Cytobacillus sp. IB215665: one gene and its partner. Each later gene encodes a partner of the first gene's protein in a complex. Links are inferred from orthologs where the notes say so. Each region holds a gene or a part of one and is shown on either strand. Other genes may lie near its edges.

What was found.
Region 2: the proteins of accD (region 1) and accB are in contact, whole or in part, in a solved structure (PDB 8UXZ), measured with the Escherichia coli proteins. The link is inferred for Cytobacillus sp. IB215665 from one-to-one orthologs.

Annotation. Positions count from the first base shown.
Region 1 is NZ_JAXBME010000002.1:9,658-17,971, forward strand. What follows is about bases 2,846-5,839. They hold accD (acetyl-CoA carboxylase, carboxyltransferase subunit beta), read left to right. Parts: upstream 2,846-3,909; coding sequence 3,910-4,770; downstream 4,771-5,839. Other genes in these bases: SLH52_RS02110 (NADP-dependent malic enzyme), read left to right, coding at 2,846-3,208; SLH52_RS02115 (FadR/GntR family transcriptional regulator), read left to right, coding at 3,211-3,831; accA (acetyl-CoA carboxylase carboxyl transferase subunit alpha), read left to right, coding at 4,764-5,741. Also shown: dnaE (DNA polymerase III subunit alpha), read left to right, coding at 1-1,764; more of SLH52_RS02110, read left to right, coding at 1,973-2,845; pfkA (6-phosphofructokinase), read left to right, coding at 5,935-6,894; pyk (pyruvate kinase), read left to right, coding at 6,925-8,314.
Region 2 is NZ_JAXBME010000002.1:371,283-379,487, reverse strand. What follows is about bases 1,661-4,545. They hold accB (acetyl-CoA carboxylase biotin carboxyl carrier protein), read right to left. Parts: upstream 3,420-4,545; coding sequence 2,901-3,419; downstream 1,661-2,900. Other genes in these bases: spoIIIAG (stage III sporulation protein AG), read right to left, coding at 4,247-4,545; SLH52_RS03815 (SpoIIIAH-like family protein), read right to left, coding at 3,670-4,242; accC (acetyl-CoA carboxylase biotin carboxylase subunit), read right to left, coding at 1,661-2,845. In the rest of the region: xseA (exodeoxyribonuclease VII large subunit), read right to left, coding at 1-147; transcription antitermination factor NusB, read right to left, coding at 173-568; SLH52_RS03830 (Asp23/Gls24 family envelope stress response protein), read right to left, coding at 1,067-1,468; more of accC, read right to left, coding at 1,490-1,660; more of spoIIIAG, read right to left, coding at 4,546-4,900; spoIIIAF (stage III sporulation protein AF), read right to left, coding at 4,908-5,501; spoIIIAE (stage III sporulation protein AE), read right to left, coding at 5,529-6,701; spoIIIAD (stage III sporulation protein AD), read right to left, coding at 6,782-7,174; spoIIIAC (stage III sporulation protein AC), read right to left, coding at 7,190-7,396; stage III sporulation protein SpoIIIAB, read right to left, coding at 7,419-7,931; spoIIIAA (stage III sporulation protein AA), read right to left, coding at 7,932-8,205. UniProt on the Escherichia coli protein: This protein is a component of the acetyl coenzyme A carboxylase complex; first, biotin carboxylase catalyzes the carboxylation of the carrier protein and then the transcarboxylase transfers the carboxyl group to form malonyl-CoA.

The DNA of each region.
Region 1 (8,314 bases):
ATTGGTCTACTAAAGATGGATTTTTTAGGCTTACGTAACCTTACATTGATAGAAAATATTATAACTATGGTTGAAAGAAAGACTGGGAATAACATTAACCTAGATCAAACTCCAATGGATGATAAGGTCACATACTCTCTCCTTAGTCAAGGGCAAACGACAGGTGTTTTTCAGCTTGAATCCGAAGGCATGAGGCAGGTGCTCAAAAGATTGAAGCCGAGTAGCTTTGAGGATATTGTTGCTGTAAATGCACTATATAGACCTGGACCAATGGATAACATACCGATTTATATTGACAGGAAGCATAATAAGTCTCCAATTTCATATCCGCATCCTGATTTAGAGTCTATATTAGCTAAGACGTACGGTGTGATTGTGTATCAAGAACAAATTATGCAAATTGCTGCGGTAATGGCAGGATTTTCGTTAGGTGAAGCGGATCTATTAAGAAGGGCAGTATCAAAGAAGAAAAAGGATGTATTAGACGAAGAAAGGGAACACTTTGTCAATGGCAGCGTTAGCAAAGGATACTCTGTGTCGGTTGCAAATTCTATTTATGATTTAATAGTTCGCTTTGCTAATTATGGATTTAATAGAAGTCACTCAGTTGCATATAGCATGATTGCGTATCATTTAGCTTATCTAAAAGCAAATTATCCAATCTATTTTTATGCATCAATCTTAACAAGCGTCATAAGTAAGGATGATAAGCTCGCTTCCTATATTAGAGAAGCAAAGCAGCAAGGCATAAAAATATTACCACCATCCATAAATCACAGCTTCTTTGGTTTTTCAGTTGAAAAACATGGACTTAGGTTTGGACTAGCTGCTATTCACCATGTTGGAGGAGCTGCTTTAAAAGAAATCTTTCGTAGCCGAAAACAAAAAAAGTTTAGTGATCTATTCGATTTTTGCATACGAACTTCCGCGAAGCAAATTAATAGACAAACGATAGAGTCATTAGTAATGGCAGGTTGCTTTGATGAGTTTGGAGAAAACAGAGCTACTATATTAGCTAGTATAGATATTGCATTAGAGCATGCTGAACTAGTTAGACCAGATAGCAAAGATCAAATTGAGTTATTTCATGAGGAGTTTATGCTCAAGCCAAAATATGCTCAAGTTGCAGAATTATCCGAAGATCAAATGTTAAAGCTGGAGAAAGAAGCTGTTGGATTCTATCTCTCAAGATATCCAACAACTATGTATGAAGATTTATTCTTCTCCATACGTACGAAAAAAATTCATCAGCTTGCAGATAATAAATCAAATGAATTAGTGAAATTAGGTGTATATATTACAAATGATCGAGTGATACGTACAAAAAAAGGGGAAGTAATGTCATTTTATACATTTAGTGATGATTCAGGAGATGTTGATGCGGTTGCGTTTCCGGCTGTTTATAAACAATATAGTAATATTCTACACAAGGGCAGTATCGTGGTCGTAGAAGGGAAATGTGAAAGAAGGTTAGAAAAGCTACAAATTATTATTAAAACCGTTTATACAATGGATGAAATGATAAAGTCATCTTCTAATAAGTCTCTTTATTTGAGATTTGAAGACACACAAATGGCTGAAGGGAAAGTTCAAGAAATAAAAAATATATTATCAACATTCCCTGGAGAAACTGCGGTACTTATATATTATGAAAGGGAACAAAGAACAATTCGCCTACCTGAAGAATTTTTGGTAGACCCTTCAGAAGAATGTATAGAGCAGATGACCAAGGTATTGGGTGAAAGAAACGTTGTTTTAAAATGATATACTTCTTTACTTCTATCACTATTATGTTATATTGTATAGGTATCATTGGTCAGACCAATCTACTGTCGTTTGTGAGATGAGTTCTATTAGCATATTGAAAGAAGCGGTAGCTAATAAAACAATAGGTACATTGCGTGGCAGTAAGAGAGGTAGTTTTTTGCTATATATTTCGCTAACTTTGTAGTACATTAAGGAGTGAAATGACATGTCATTAAGAGAAGAAGCATTACATATGCATAGTATTCATAGAGGAAAGTTAGAGTCCAAATCTAAAGTTCCTGTTCGAAATGCAAAGGATTTAAGCTTAGCCTATTCACCTGGTGTAGCAGAACCTTGTAAGGATATTTATGATGATGTACAAAAAGTCTATGAATATACGATGAAGGGAAATATGGTTGCTGTAGTCTCTGACGGTACAGCTGTATTGGGGCTTGGTAACATTGGACCAGAAGCAGCTATGCCTGTCATGGAAGGGAAAGCCGTACTTTTCAAAAGCTTTGCTGGAGTTGACGCCTTTCCAATTTGTTTGAACACAACAGATGTTGATAAAATTGTTGAAACAGTGAAATTATTAGAACCGACATTCGGTGGGGTTAACCTTGAAGATATCGCAGCTCCAAATTGTTTCATCATTGAAGAACGCTTAAAGAAAGAAACGAATATCCCTATTTTCCATGATGACCAGCACGGAACAGCTATTGTTACAGTAGCCGGTTTGGTGAATGCACTTAAATTAGTTGGGAAAAAGATGTCTGAGATTAAAGTAGTAGCTAATGGAGCAGGTGCAGCTGGAATAGCAATTATCAAATTATTATATAACTTTGGTGTAAGAGATATAGTGATGTGCGATTCTAAAGGTGCTATATTTGAAGGTAGATCGTACGGGATGAACAATGTAAAAAATGAAGTAGCGAAGTACACTAATCGGGAAAAAATGGAGGGAACATTAGCCGATGTAATCAAAGGTGCTGATGTTTTTATAGGTGTTTCTGTTGAAGGTGCACTAACTAAGGAAATGATTCAAAATATGGATGATGATCCAATTATATTTGCAATGGCAAATCCTAATCCTGAAATAATGCCTGATCAGGCGAAGGAAGCTGGAGCAAAGGTTGTTGGAACAGGTCGATCTGATTTTCCAAATCAAGTAAATAACGTCTTAGCCTTTCCTGGAATTTTTCGAGGTGCGCTAGATATTCGTGCTACACACATAAATGAGCAAATGAAGATCGCTGCTGTTAAAGCGATTGCAAGACTTGTTTCAGACGAAGATCTACATGCAGACTATGTCATTCCAGCCCCATTTGATCCTAGAGTAGCTCCAATGGTTGCTGCAGCTGTTGCAAAAGCTGCAATGGAAACAGGTGTAGCACGTATCAAATTAGATCCAGAGAGTATTGCAGAAAAAACCCGCAAACTTTCAATTATTGGTAATGAATAATAATGTCATCAAGGTCAAAAGTTTATATAGAAATTGTTCATCAATTACAATGCATAATTACAGAAGATAGATTGACAGCTGGTGATAAAATCCCATCAGAACGTGAGCTTGCTGTTAGATTAAAGGCAGGCCGTTCTTCTGTACGTGAGGCACTGAGAGCGTTAGAATTATTAGGTATTATTGAAACACGACAGGGTGAAGGAACGTTCATCAAAGAATTTGGTGACCATAGCCTTATTGAGTTAATTGGAAGCTTTATTTTACAGGATGATAAGGCTAAAGAAGATATACTAGAAACAAAATATTTACTTGAGCGCAATTCTATTTTTTTATGTTGCAAAGTAAGTAATAAAAGCTATTTACAATGTTTGAAGTCGTTAACTTCTGGTAATAACTTTGATCATGATCAATTTATGAAAACGGTTGTAGAAGCGACTAATAATAGGCTGCTGCTAAGAATTTGGCTAGTGTTATTTGATTATTATAAGTTGGAATATCATTCTTATAACCTTCCGTTAGACTATTATACAGAACTCATAAATGCACTTGAGGAAGAAAAAGTAGACTTAGCACTTAGCATTTATGAAAGCATAGCTGTAAAACAATTGTCGATAGATGCATGACAAACTTTGACAAAATTATTTATCACATTTAGTTAAAGTAGAGGTAGTATATAGAATTTGGTAAAGGGGATTTACACAATGCTTAAGGATTTTTTTGTAAAAAAGAAAAAGTATGCATCCATTCCCTCAGAGCAAGCAAAACAAGATGTGCCCGAAGGTATCATGACAAAATGTCCAAGCTGTAAAAAAATTATGTATACAAAAGAATTAAACAAAAATTTACGTGTATGCTTAAATTGTGATCACCATCATAGAATGACAGCTTTCGAAAGAATTGGCAGTTTGATAGATGAAGGGACTTTTCGTGAGTATGATCAAGGCTTGATCTCAGATAATCCACTAAACTTTCCTGGATATGAAGAAAAGATAGAAAAAGATCGTATCAAAACAGGTCTTAACGAAGGTATAGTTACTGGTGAGGGAGAAATTAGTGGCTTTAAAACAGTTATAGCTGTTATGGATTCACACTTTCGAATGGGTAGTATGGGGTCTGTAATTGGAGAAAAAATTACTCTTGCTATTGAAAAGGCCATGGAGCTGAATGTACCTTTTATTATATTTACTACTTCAGGTGGTGCGAGAATGCAGGAGGGTGTATTAAGTTTAATGCAAATGGCTAAAACAAGTGCAGCCCTTAAACTTTTTAGTGATCAAGGAGGACTCATTATATCTGTAATGACAGATCCTACAACCGGCGGGGTTTCAGCGAGTTTTGCATCTTTAGGAGATTATAATTTTGCTGAACCAGGTGCTTTAATAGGATTTGCTGGTAGACGTATTATAGAGCAAACAATACGAGAAGAGCTTCCGGAGGATTTTCAAACTGCTGAATTTTTATTGGAAAAAGGGCAGCTTGATGCTGTAGTACATCGGCAAAATATGAAAGAAACTTTAGAGAATGTACTATCCATACATATGGGAGGTGATTTGGAATGGTAGCTGAGTTAGAATTTGAACGCCCTGTAATTGAACTAACTAAAAAAATTGCTGAACTGAAGGAATTTACACAAAACTCTGATGTAGATTTATCTGCTGAAATTGAAAAACTTGAGCAGCGGTTAAAGAAATTAGAAAGTGAAATATATGGAAATATGAAAACGTGGGATCGGGTTCAAATAGCTCGTCACCCAAATCGCCCAACAACGTTAGATTATATTGAACGTTTATTTACTAATTTTATGGAGTGTCATGGAGACCGATATTTTGGAGATGATGGTGCAATCGTCGGAGGAATAGCAAAATATTATGGGCTTCCTGTAACTGTTATAGGGCATCAACGGGGTAAAGATACGAAAGAAAATATTCGTAGAAATTTTGGAATGCCTCATCCAGAGGGATACCGTAAAGCATTACGTTTAATGAAACAGGCAGAAAAATTTCAGCGCACGATCGTTTGTTTTATTGATACTAAAGGTGCTTACCCAGGGAAAGCTGCTGAAGAAAGAGGACAGAGTGAAGCGATTGCAAAGAACTTATTTGAAATGGCTGGATTAACAGTCCCGGTTGTTTGTATTGTCATTGGAGAAGGTGGAAGTGGAGGAGCATTAGGGATTGGAGTGGGAAACCATATTCATATGTTAGAGAATTCAACATATTCAGTAATCACTCCAGAAGGTGCCGCATCTATTTTATGGAAGGATGCAGCGCTAGCCAAAAAAGCTGCTGAATCGATGAAGATTACTGCACCAGATTTAAAGGAGTTAGGTGTTATTGACGAAATTATTCCTGAAATTAAAGGTGGAGCTCACCGAGATGTTGATGAGCAAGCTAAGCTAATTGATGTAGTTTTAAAGCAATCAATTAGTGAACTAAAGGAATTAGATCCCGCAGCCTTGGTTCAGGAAAGGTATAGAAAATACAAAACTATCGGACAAATTTCTTATGAAAACGGTTACGTAGAGGTAAAATAATGCAACGTGCATCCTAAATCAATTTTGGATGCACGTTTTCCTTTTTTTTTCACATTTGTGATATTGTTTTCATCGTAATGAAATGTTATTTTAAGAATACTTAGGTTCTGATGATGGAGGTCGGATGTATTTTTTTGTAAATCTCGCCTTCTCTTCTCAAGGCCGTTCATACAAATAAATGAGGTGAGACGTAATGAAAAGAATTGGTGTGTTAACGAGTGGTGGAGACTCCCCAGGAATGAATGCGGCAGTTAGAGCAGTTGTTAGAAAAGCCATTTATCATAATGTTGAAGTATATGGAGTGTACCAAGGCTATGCTGGTTTAATGAGTGGTAATATTAAAAAGTTAGAACTTGGTTCCGTAGGAGATATCATTCATCGAGGTGGAACAATGCTCTATTCTGCAAGGTGTGAAGAGTTCAAAACACCCGAAGGGCAGAAACAAGGTATTGAGCAGTTAAATAAGCATGGGATTGAAGGGCTTGTTGTTGTTGGTGGAGATGGATCGTATAGAGGAGCAAAAGCGCTAACTGAGCATGGTTACCCTTGTGTAGGCGTACCTGGAACGATTGATAATGATATTCCTGGAACTGATTTTACTATCGGGTTTGACACTGCATTAAATACTGTAATAGATGCGATAGATAAGATTCGTGATACTGCTACTTCTCATGAACGTACCTATGTAATCGAAGTAATGGGAAGGTTAGCAGGTGATATAGCGTTATGGGCTGGCTTAGCAGGTGGAGCAGAAACAATTCTAATACCTGAAGCAAACTATGACATGAATGAGATTACTGATAGATTAAGAAGTGGACATGAACGAGGTAAGAAGCATAGTATCATTATCGTTGCAGAGGGTGTAGGCAGTGGTGTTGATATCGGTAATAAGATTCAAGAGGAAACTGACTTTGAAACACGTGTGTCTGTATTAGGACATATTCAACGTGGTGGATCACCTACTGCATTTGACAGGGTATTAGCAAGCCGACTAGGTGCGAAATCTGTAGAGCTTTTATTGGCTGGTAAAGGTGGCCGTGCTGTCGGTATTCAAAATAATAAACTCGTCGATCATGATATTATCGAAGCGTTGGCACAGCAACATCATATTGATGAAGATATGTATAAATTATCAAAAGAATTATCAATATAGAAAGAAAATTACTATTGGGGGTAGAAATTGATGAGAAAAACAAAGATTGTATGTACGATTGGTCCGGCTAGTGAAAGTATAGATAAGTTAGTTGAGTTAATGGAAACAGGGATGAACGTAACTAGATTGAATTTTTCACATGGTGATTTTGAGGAGCATGGAGCACGTATAAAAAATATTCGTGAAGCAGCCAAAAAGACTGGAAAAAATATAGCTATTCTTCTCGATACGAAGGGTCCGGAAATTAGAACACACACGATGGAAAGTGGTGCAATTGAGTTAATTGATGGTTCTGAAGTCATTATTTCAATGGAAGAGGTTATTGGTACACCTCAAAAGTTTTCTATCACTTATCCAGGTTTAATTGAAGATGTTGAAGTTGGTTCTAAAATTTTACTAGATGATGGTTTAATTGGCCTTGAAGTAATTGCAATTAATGCAGAACTTGGGGAAATAACAACAAAAGTATTAAATAAAGGTGTATTAAAGAATAAAAAAGGGGTAAATGTTCCAGGGGTTAAGGTGAAATTACCAGGAATTACTGATAAAGATGCTAACGATATCATTTTTGGTATCGAACAAGGTGTAGATTTTATTGCTGCTTCTTTTGTTCGCCGTGCTAGTGATGTTCTAGATATTCGTGAGTTATTAGAAAAACATGATGCACCAAATATACAAATTATACCAAAAATTGAAAACCAAGAAGGCGTAGATAATATCGACGATATACTTGAGGTTTCAGACGGATTAATGGTAGCTCGTGGAGATTTAGGGGTTGAAATACCAGCAGAAGAAGTTCCTCTTGTACAAAAAGAACTTATTAAAAAATGTAATGAGCTTGGAAAGCCTGTTATCACAGCAACTCAAATGTTAGATTCTATGCAACGAAATCCAAGACCTACGCGTGCTGAGGCGAGTGATGTTGCAAATGCCATTTTTGATGGTACTGATGCAATCATGTTATCTGGGGAAACTGCAGCTGGAACGTATCCAGTAGAAGCTGTAGGTACAATGCACAGCATTGCATCCCGTGCAGAAACGGCATTGGAATACTCGCAAATTTTAGCGAAGCGTAGTAAACAAACAAATCCAACGATCCCTGATGCTCTTAGCCAATCGGTTGCTCATACTGCACTTAATTTGGGAGTTAATGCGATTATTGCTCCAACAGCGAGTGGCTATACTGCTAGAATGATTTCTAAATATCGTCCAAAAGCACCAATTATTGCAGTAACAGGAGATAAATCTACTTCTCGTAAGCTTGCTCTTACTTGGGGTGTCTATCCAATAACGGCTAAACAAGCGAACTCAACAGACGAAATGCTTGAAGTAGCTGTCCAGGCATCATTAGACTCTAAACTTATTTCATGCGGTGATTTAGTCGTAATTACAGCAGGTGTTCCAACTGGTGAAAAAGGTG
Region 2 (8,205 bases), 360 kb from region 1 along the record:
GGTGAAATACATATGTCCACGGCTATGCAAGGTGAAGTTTGAAATTTCACCTTTTACCCATATATCTTGTAAATGAGGGTCAACATCAAACTTACGCTTTACATATTTTGTCAACGCAGTTACTGTTACAAATTTTTTTTCACCCATATAACATAAACCCCTTGGAATATTGTTATGTTCTATTTATCGAATTACTTATTTTTGATAACACACCATTTATAAATTTCCCAGATTGCTCATCGCCAAAAAGCTTGCCTAATTCAATTGCCTCATCAATGCTTACGTTTGTTGGTATTTCATCTATATACATCATTTCAAACACCGCAATGCGTAAAATGGATCGGTCAACATTTGCTACCCGTTCTATCGTCCAATTCTCTAAATTCTTACGAATATGTTCATCTATTTCAGCTTGGTGCTTTGCTACACCTAAGACTATTTCTTCTAGGAAAGGATCACTATGTTGTTCACCAATTACATTGTCAATAGCTTCCTTTGATTCAATATCACTTATGTCAATTTGAAATAATGCTTGTAGTGCCTTTTTTCTAGCAGTACGACGTTTCATAACTTCCTTCTCCTTTATAAACTTTACTACAACACGTACCATTATTTTATGAAAGTTTTCAAATAGTAACTATATTGTCGATTTATCATAACATGATCATAACACAATTCAAACACCTTAGTACAATCACCCAAAGTAGAAGAGCATTGATCACCCCTGACAAGCGCTGAAGCCATATACAGGAGCTAGACACCAAGAAAAGAGCGGTGGCGATCAAAAAAAAGACAAGTGGAAGATTGTTTTTTAACCTTCTTGAGTTTTATGACCCCAACAGGTTGCCCTTGTACTAGCCGTGAAAAATACGAAAATTTGAAATTAAAGCCAATAACACTCTAACATATATTAAAAAACGCAAAAATAAGGATCAAACCACATTACTCCCAAAACCTTGTATAATATCTTCAGAATCACTCATTATACAAAGGTGGATAGCGGGTTTGACCCTTTTTTAGTCATTAGTTAATTTTCAAACGATAATAACACTAGCTTGTAGCTGTATTATAGTTCTTCTATTTCAGTCTCTTGTGCAGGGTTATCAAATTGAACTCCTACTACGTGAATGTTAACTTCATCAACATCTAAAGCAGTCATATTCAATAGTGTCTGACGAACGTTGTCTTGTACTTGATGAGCTATACTCGGGATCGAAACACCAAATTTCACCATACAGTACACGTCTATCGTAACACCCTCTTCAGTGAGCTCAACCTTAACACCTTTACCATGATTTTTTATACCTAGCCTCTCAACTACTCCAGAAGCAAAGTTTCCTCGCATTTGTGCAATACCCTCAATCTCAGATGCAGCTATGCCGGCTATAACCTCAATTACTTCAGGAGCAATTTCGATTTTCCCTAAACTATTATTCCCTTGGTTCATTTCTAATAAGTTGCTTTCCATTTTAATACACCTCCTATATTTTTATTTATTGCCCATTACATCATATAATTCAAGAAATTTAGTATTAAAATTTCCTTCTACAAATTTTTCATGTTCTAACAAATTCATATGAAAAGGTATAGTTGTATGAATTCCTTCGATTACAAATTCCTTTAATGCCCTTTTCATTCTATCAATTGCTTCATCTCTAGTTTTTCCATAGGTAATTAATTTTGCTATCATTGAATCATAATATGGTGGAATCATATACCCAGGATATGCTGCCGAGTCTACACGAACCCCGTAGCCTCCAGGCGGCAAGTACATATTAATTCTTCCAGGTGAAGGCATAAAGTTTTTCTCAGGGTTTTCTGCATTTATCCTACATTCAATTGCCCATCCAGTATACGTAATGTCTTCTTGGGTGTATGCAAGCTTTTCTCCAGAAGCTACACGAATTTGTTCTTTTATTAAATCAACTCCTGTTACCATCTCTGTAACTGGATGCTCAACTTGTATCCTCGTATTCATTTCCATGAAGTAGAACGCGTTTTCGTTATAGTCAAAAATAAACTCTACCGTTCCTGCTCCTGAATAGTTTACAGCTGCAGCCGCTTTAACTGCTGCATTTCCCATTCGTTCTCGAATTTCTTCATTTAGTGCAGGTGACGGTGTTTCCTCAACAAGCTTCTGAAGACGACGTTGAATCGAACAATCACGTTCACCTAAATGAATAACATTTCCAAAGTTATCAGCTAATACTTGAATCTCTACATGACGAAAATCTTGAACATATTTTTCAATATAAACTCCAGGATTCCCAAACGCAGTAGCTGCCTCTTGTTGAGTAATGTTGATGCCATTTATTAATTCTTGTTCGTCTGCTGCGACACGAATGCCTTTTCCTCCACCACCAGCTGTCGCTTTGATAATAACAGGATATCCAATGTCGTTAGCTAATAGTACTGCTTCATCTGTACTATTAATTATCCCTTGCGATCCAGGTACAATTGGAACATTAGCTGTCTTCATAGTCTCTCTAGCTACATCCTTAGTACCCATTTTCGTGATTGCTTCTGGACTTGGACCAACAAATGTAATATTACATTCCCTGCATAGATCTGCGAAATCTGCATTCTCAGCTAAAAACCCGTACCCAGGATGAATAGCATCACTACCTGTAAGTGTTGCTACACTAATAATATTTGTAAAATTTAAATAGCTATCTTTTGACGCGGTAGGTCCAATACAATAAGCCTCGTCTGCCATTTGTACATGTAATGCGTCACGGTCAGCCTCAGAAAATACTGCAACAGTTTCTATTCCCAATTCTGTACATGCTCGAATGATGCGTACAGCAATTTCACCCCTGTTTGCAATTAATAATTTTTTTATCATTCGTCATTCTCTCCTGTTCTACTCCATCCTCTTTGTTCTCTTATTGAAAACTTACTTACACAGGCTTCACAAGGAACAAGGGCTGACCATACTCTACAAGTTGGCCATCTTCTGCAAGAATGTCTACGATTTCCCCTTTTACTTCTGCTTCAATTTCATTAAATAACTTCATTGCCTCTACAATACAAACTACTGTGTTGTTTTGCACACTATCACCTACTGAAACGTATTTGTCACTGTCAGGTGATGGTGCAGCATAAAAAGTTCCAACCATTGGTGAAGTAATCTTATGTAAATTCGTCTGTTCTTCGATACCTTTTCTTTCTGCTTCCACGCGCACGTTACTGCTTTCAGCGGGAACTTCTGACACAGGACTTGAACTTAGTTCTGTTGTTGGTGCAACAGGTTGATGCTTTTGCACTTCCTCAACAGCAATGTTACTAAGGGTTTGTTTAGTAACGGTTCCTTGTTTTTTCATTTTAATTTTTGAACCTTCATTCTCATAAACAAATTCGTCAATATTTGATTGGTCAACTAGTTTAATTAATTCTCGAATCTCTTGAATTTTCAACATATGAGCACTCCTTATTTAACTTATACTTGTTTCTAGTATCTCATACCATCATCATACGATAGACACCTATTTCATTCAACAGTTTAACAACAATCGTATAAAAATTATTCTACACTATTTTCATTTGATCTACCTTTAAAGTACGTAAAAACCCAGCTGGCACTTAAGCCGGCTGGGTTAAAAAATATTTTTTCCCTTACATTTATATTACCTTTACAAAAACTATCAATCAGTTACCTATGTTGTTTTTTTATGGATTGTGCTTAACTAACACATCTTTCCTTTCTTGAAATTCCTCATTCACTTTCTTGATGATCGCATTAGCCTCGCTAGGAGATAAAGCTTCTGCCTGCACAGTTACTTCCACATTATTTCCATTCGTCTCAACAAGTGCAGCAACATAGCCCATCGACTCAATTAACACTTCTAATGTATCTTCTTTTGCACTTAATGTTTCAAGTTCCTCAAGTTTACTTGCTGCCTCGTTAATTTCATCAATCGTGGCAGTTTTTGAAGCTGCAATGTCTTGTAATTTCTCCATTTCTTTACTTCTTATATCTTGTAGTTGCATGCGTTTTGCTATAATCCAATCGTCAGAAGACAAAGTAAGAGAATCCTCTTCCAATCCTTCTACCATACCGCTCATGCTACCTTGTTCACTAATTTCTACTACAGTTCCAGATTGTTCTTCTTCAACCATCTCTTGATTAATAAAGGCTAAATCATTTCTCGTTCCACCATCACTAGTAATATAATATACAGATAATATTAGAACCAAAGCCACCATCGTTAACAACCATACAGTTTGTTTTTTTAAAAGCATCTACTCATTCCCCCTCAGATTTTTTCGGCAACACTTCTACTCTATGACTAGGTACATCTAACAATTTTATAACTGCATCCTTCACCCTTTGTTTAGCTTGCATATCTTTTAACTTCGCAACTACTAGAACCCCACGAACTTTAGGCTTTTTCGTTGTTAATACAATAGGTGTCTCCTTGTCTCCATCTCGTATAATTATGGCTTGTTCATCAACAGACCAATCTTCTACTTCTCTTTTTCCACCTTCTCTATCAGTCTCTTTCGTCGTTTGGGTCGATGTTGTAGTGCTTTTCTCTAGTACATTTATTTCAGTTGAGTCTAAGTTAACACTAACTGCTACATCTCCTACACCTTCTACCTGTTCTAATAGATCCTTTAATTGATTTTCATAGTTGGTCTCATAATCACTCATTGATTCATCTTTCGTATTTTTCGCACCAAAAGCAGGTGTATCCTTTTGCTCTTCAGTTAACAAAGATGGATTCGTATATGAAGCTTCTTCACTAGGAAACATCACATTATTTAATAGTATTAGAACGACACCCAATACTAACAATATAAGTACGTATATGTACTTAGATTTTGTTTTATCATTGCTACCATTATTTTTTGAAAGGAAGTTTTGTATCCATTGTATAAACCCTCTATTTTTCTCCACTTGGTACCTACTCCCCCCCTTCCATTTGTACATTTATGAGTTCTGAATCAATTTCCCATGCGTCTGATAAATGCTTAGAAATATCTTGTTCTGCTACTGACTTGTTATTTTTCTTCATTGGTTGGGAGGTATTTATACTAATTGATTTCACAACTGGAACTGTAACTCCATCTTCATGATATTTTGTCACCATCACTTCGACTCCGGTTACTGTGTCTTCAGTAAGAAAGATTTCTATATCTTGAATCATGTATCCATACGTTTCTATCAACTCCTCTTCCACATCTTCTTTCATTTGGACAGCCGTTTGTTCTAAAATATATGCACGATGTGATGCTTGTATTTCTTTTTTCTTCATTTCAATTTCATTTTCTAACATTTCTTCTTGAAACTCTGATTTTGTACTCATTGATGAAAAGATTTGGTCGATGTCTGTTGACAGAAGTTGAAGAAGTGGGGTAATTATAATTGTAATTAATAATAAACCAGTGACCATTTTGACATATTTTTGTATGCTAGTATCCGGAATTAATAAATCTATGACTGTTGCAAGAAGAAGAAACAAGATGACATTTGTAATCCATTCAAGCAAAAACTCCACATCATTCACCTCATCAGCTATAAAAAACTACCTCACCATCATGGTCATATTTCCAACTGCAATTATTACTGTAATACTTAGAAAAAACATAAGGGATACGATAGCTAAAGCAGCGAAAATATAGATAATACTTTTGCTAATAATGTCTAAGCAATCTATAACAGGTCCACCGCCAATAGGTTGTATCAAAGCTGCAGTCAATTTATAAATAACTGCTATTGATAATATTTTCAGCGCTGGGAATACCGCAATTAATAACAAAATTGCTACTCCAACTATACCGACAGTATTTTTTAATAGTAAAGATGCACTTATGACTGTATCAGTCGTTTCAGTGAAGATTCGACCGATGACAGGGACAAAATTGTTTGTTACAAATTTAGCAGTGCGAATTGTTATTCCATCTGTCACCGCTGAGGATGATCCTTGGACTGAAATAACGCCTAGAAATACAGTTAAAAAAGTACCAAGCAAGCCAATGCTTATGCTTTTTAATAATTGTGCCAATTGCGTTACTTTATAATGGTCAGTTAGTGTACTTACGATACTTAATAATGCAGATAAGAATAGTAGAGGTAGGACAATATAATTTATTAGTAAACCACTTGTGTTCATCAAAAGAAGAATGATCGGATGAAAAAAAGCAGCTGAGATAATTCCCCCAGAAGTAGCAATTAGCGCTAATAAAAGCGGAATTAACGCAATCATGAAATTTGTCATGACTTCTATTGCCTCTTTCGTAAATTGGATAACAATATGAAAGCTGTTTAAAGCAATGATGATTAGCACCATATATACGAGGGCATAAGCCACTTTACTAACCGTTTGCTGTTCAAAAGCATTCTGAACTGTTTGCAAAAACATACTTAAAATTGTTAACATTAGTAAAGTTCCTAATAGTTTTCCATTTGCCGCAAGTTCGTAAAATAAAAATTTTACTAACCCCATTAACCACTGTTGAATTGAGAAATCTTTCTCACCACGGACAAAATCAAAAAAACTGCCTTTTTGGCTTTCAGGTAAAAAGCCACCATACTTCGTCACTATTTCATCCCAAAACTGTTTAATCTCTTCAATCCCAAGTGCCTCCAACTGTTGATCAACAAAATCTTGTTGAGGGGAAGATGCTTGTACATTATTCGGAAAGAAAAAAAACAAAAACAAAGCTGAAGCGCATAATATTAAACATAGTTGCTTCAATTTGTTTACCTCCTACATAAAGTGAACTCTTTTAGAACATTAGCGTGCAAGGTATTTAACTTCCCCTCTATCCATATGTTTCATATTGATGGGATTAATCTTATTATCGTTTCAATGATGACAGTTAAAATAGGGATAGCCATCGTTAAAATTAATATTTTGCCGGCTAATTCGATCTTAGTAGCAATTGCTCCTTGACCTGCATCTTTAGTAATTTGAGCTCCAAATTCTGCTATATATGCAATTCCAATAATCTTCATGATCGTTTCGATGTATACCATATTCACATTAGCATTCACAGCTATTTTTTCTATCATTCGAATAACTTCATAGATTTGATCTATTAGAAAAAGAAAAATAATACAACTAACAAACACAACGAGTAAAAATGCAAATGATGGTTTTTGTTCATTGACTATCATCGCTAAGAACGTAGCAATCAAACCAATACCAACAATTTGAACAATCTCAATGACTAAACACCTCGCTTACCCTTGAAACAAAAAGACTGACTTAATTTTTTTAAATAAGTCATCGACTATTGAAGCTACCATAAACAAAATATAAACAAAACCTAATAAGGTTACCCAATGAGCGTAATCTTCTTTTCCCATTTGTTTTAAAATTGTATGGAGAAATGCAACTACTATACCTACGCCAGCGATTTTAAATATGACATCCACATCTATGCCCACGATGTACTTCTCCTCCTAATCACTACAGCAATAAAATTATTAGTAATAAACCACCTAAAAATCCTAAACTTTTCACCATTTTTTCATATCGTAACTGTTGTTCCTTCGCCTCATTCTCTTCTCTTTCTAAATGATTTAAAGCTAACAAAATATGCTTTTGTTGTGAAGTACGGTCGTGCTGACCAAGAGTCTCGCCAAATTGCCTAAGTATCTCCATTTCTCCTGCTTTTAAAGATGTAAACTTCCATACTTCCTGTAAGCTCTTATTCCAAGCATCTTTTACACTTGTATCACTTGCCTCTAGATTTTTCGCAAAACCCTCAAACAACCAGGAGAGCGGTTTTTGAAGTTGAGTTGCCAAATTCATAGCTGCATCATGTAGCGGAAGATGACCATACATAATTTCTGCCTCGAGTGATTGTAATGCCACCTTTAACTGCCTAAGTTGACGTGGTCTCTCTGTTAATTGCTTAGCAGCTTCAAAACCTGTCCACGTAGAAGCAATTAGTATTATCACTGCGCCAAGAAACTTCATTTAGGTCACTCTCACTTTACTCATGATGTTTTCACCTCTAGCATTCAATACTCGCGAAACAGTACCTGGTCCATTCCTTCTTGTTAATTCTATAAACCTATCAAACACTTCCATTTCAAGAATGGGCCTAAGAGATGGACGCTTTTTTAAATCCTGCCATTCGTACCCATGTACAGTCACAAATAATCTCACACCTGCGTTTACTGCTTCTAATATCGCCTCACTATCTTCTACTCTACCTATTTCATCCACTACTAGCACATCAGGGCTCATA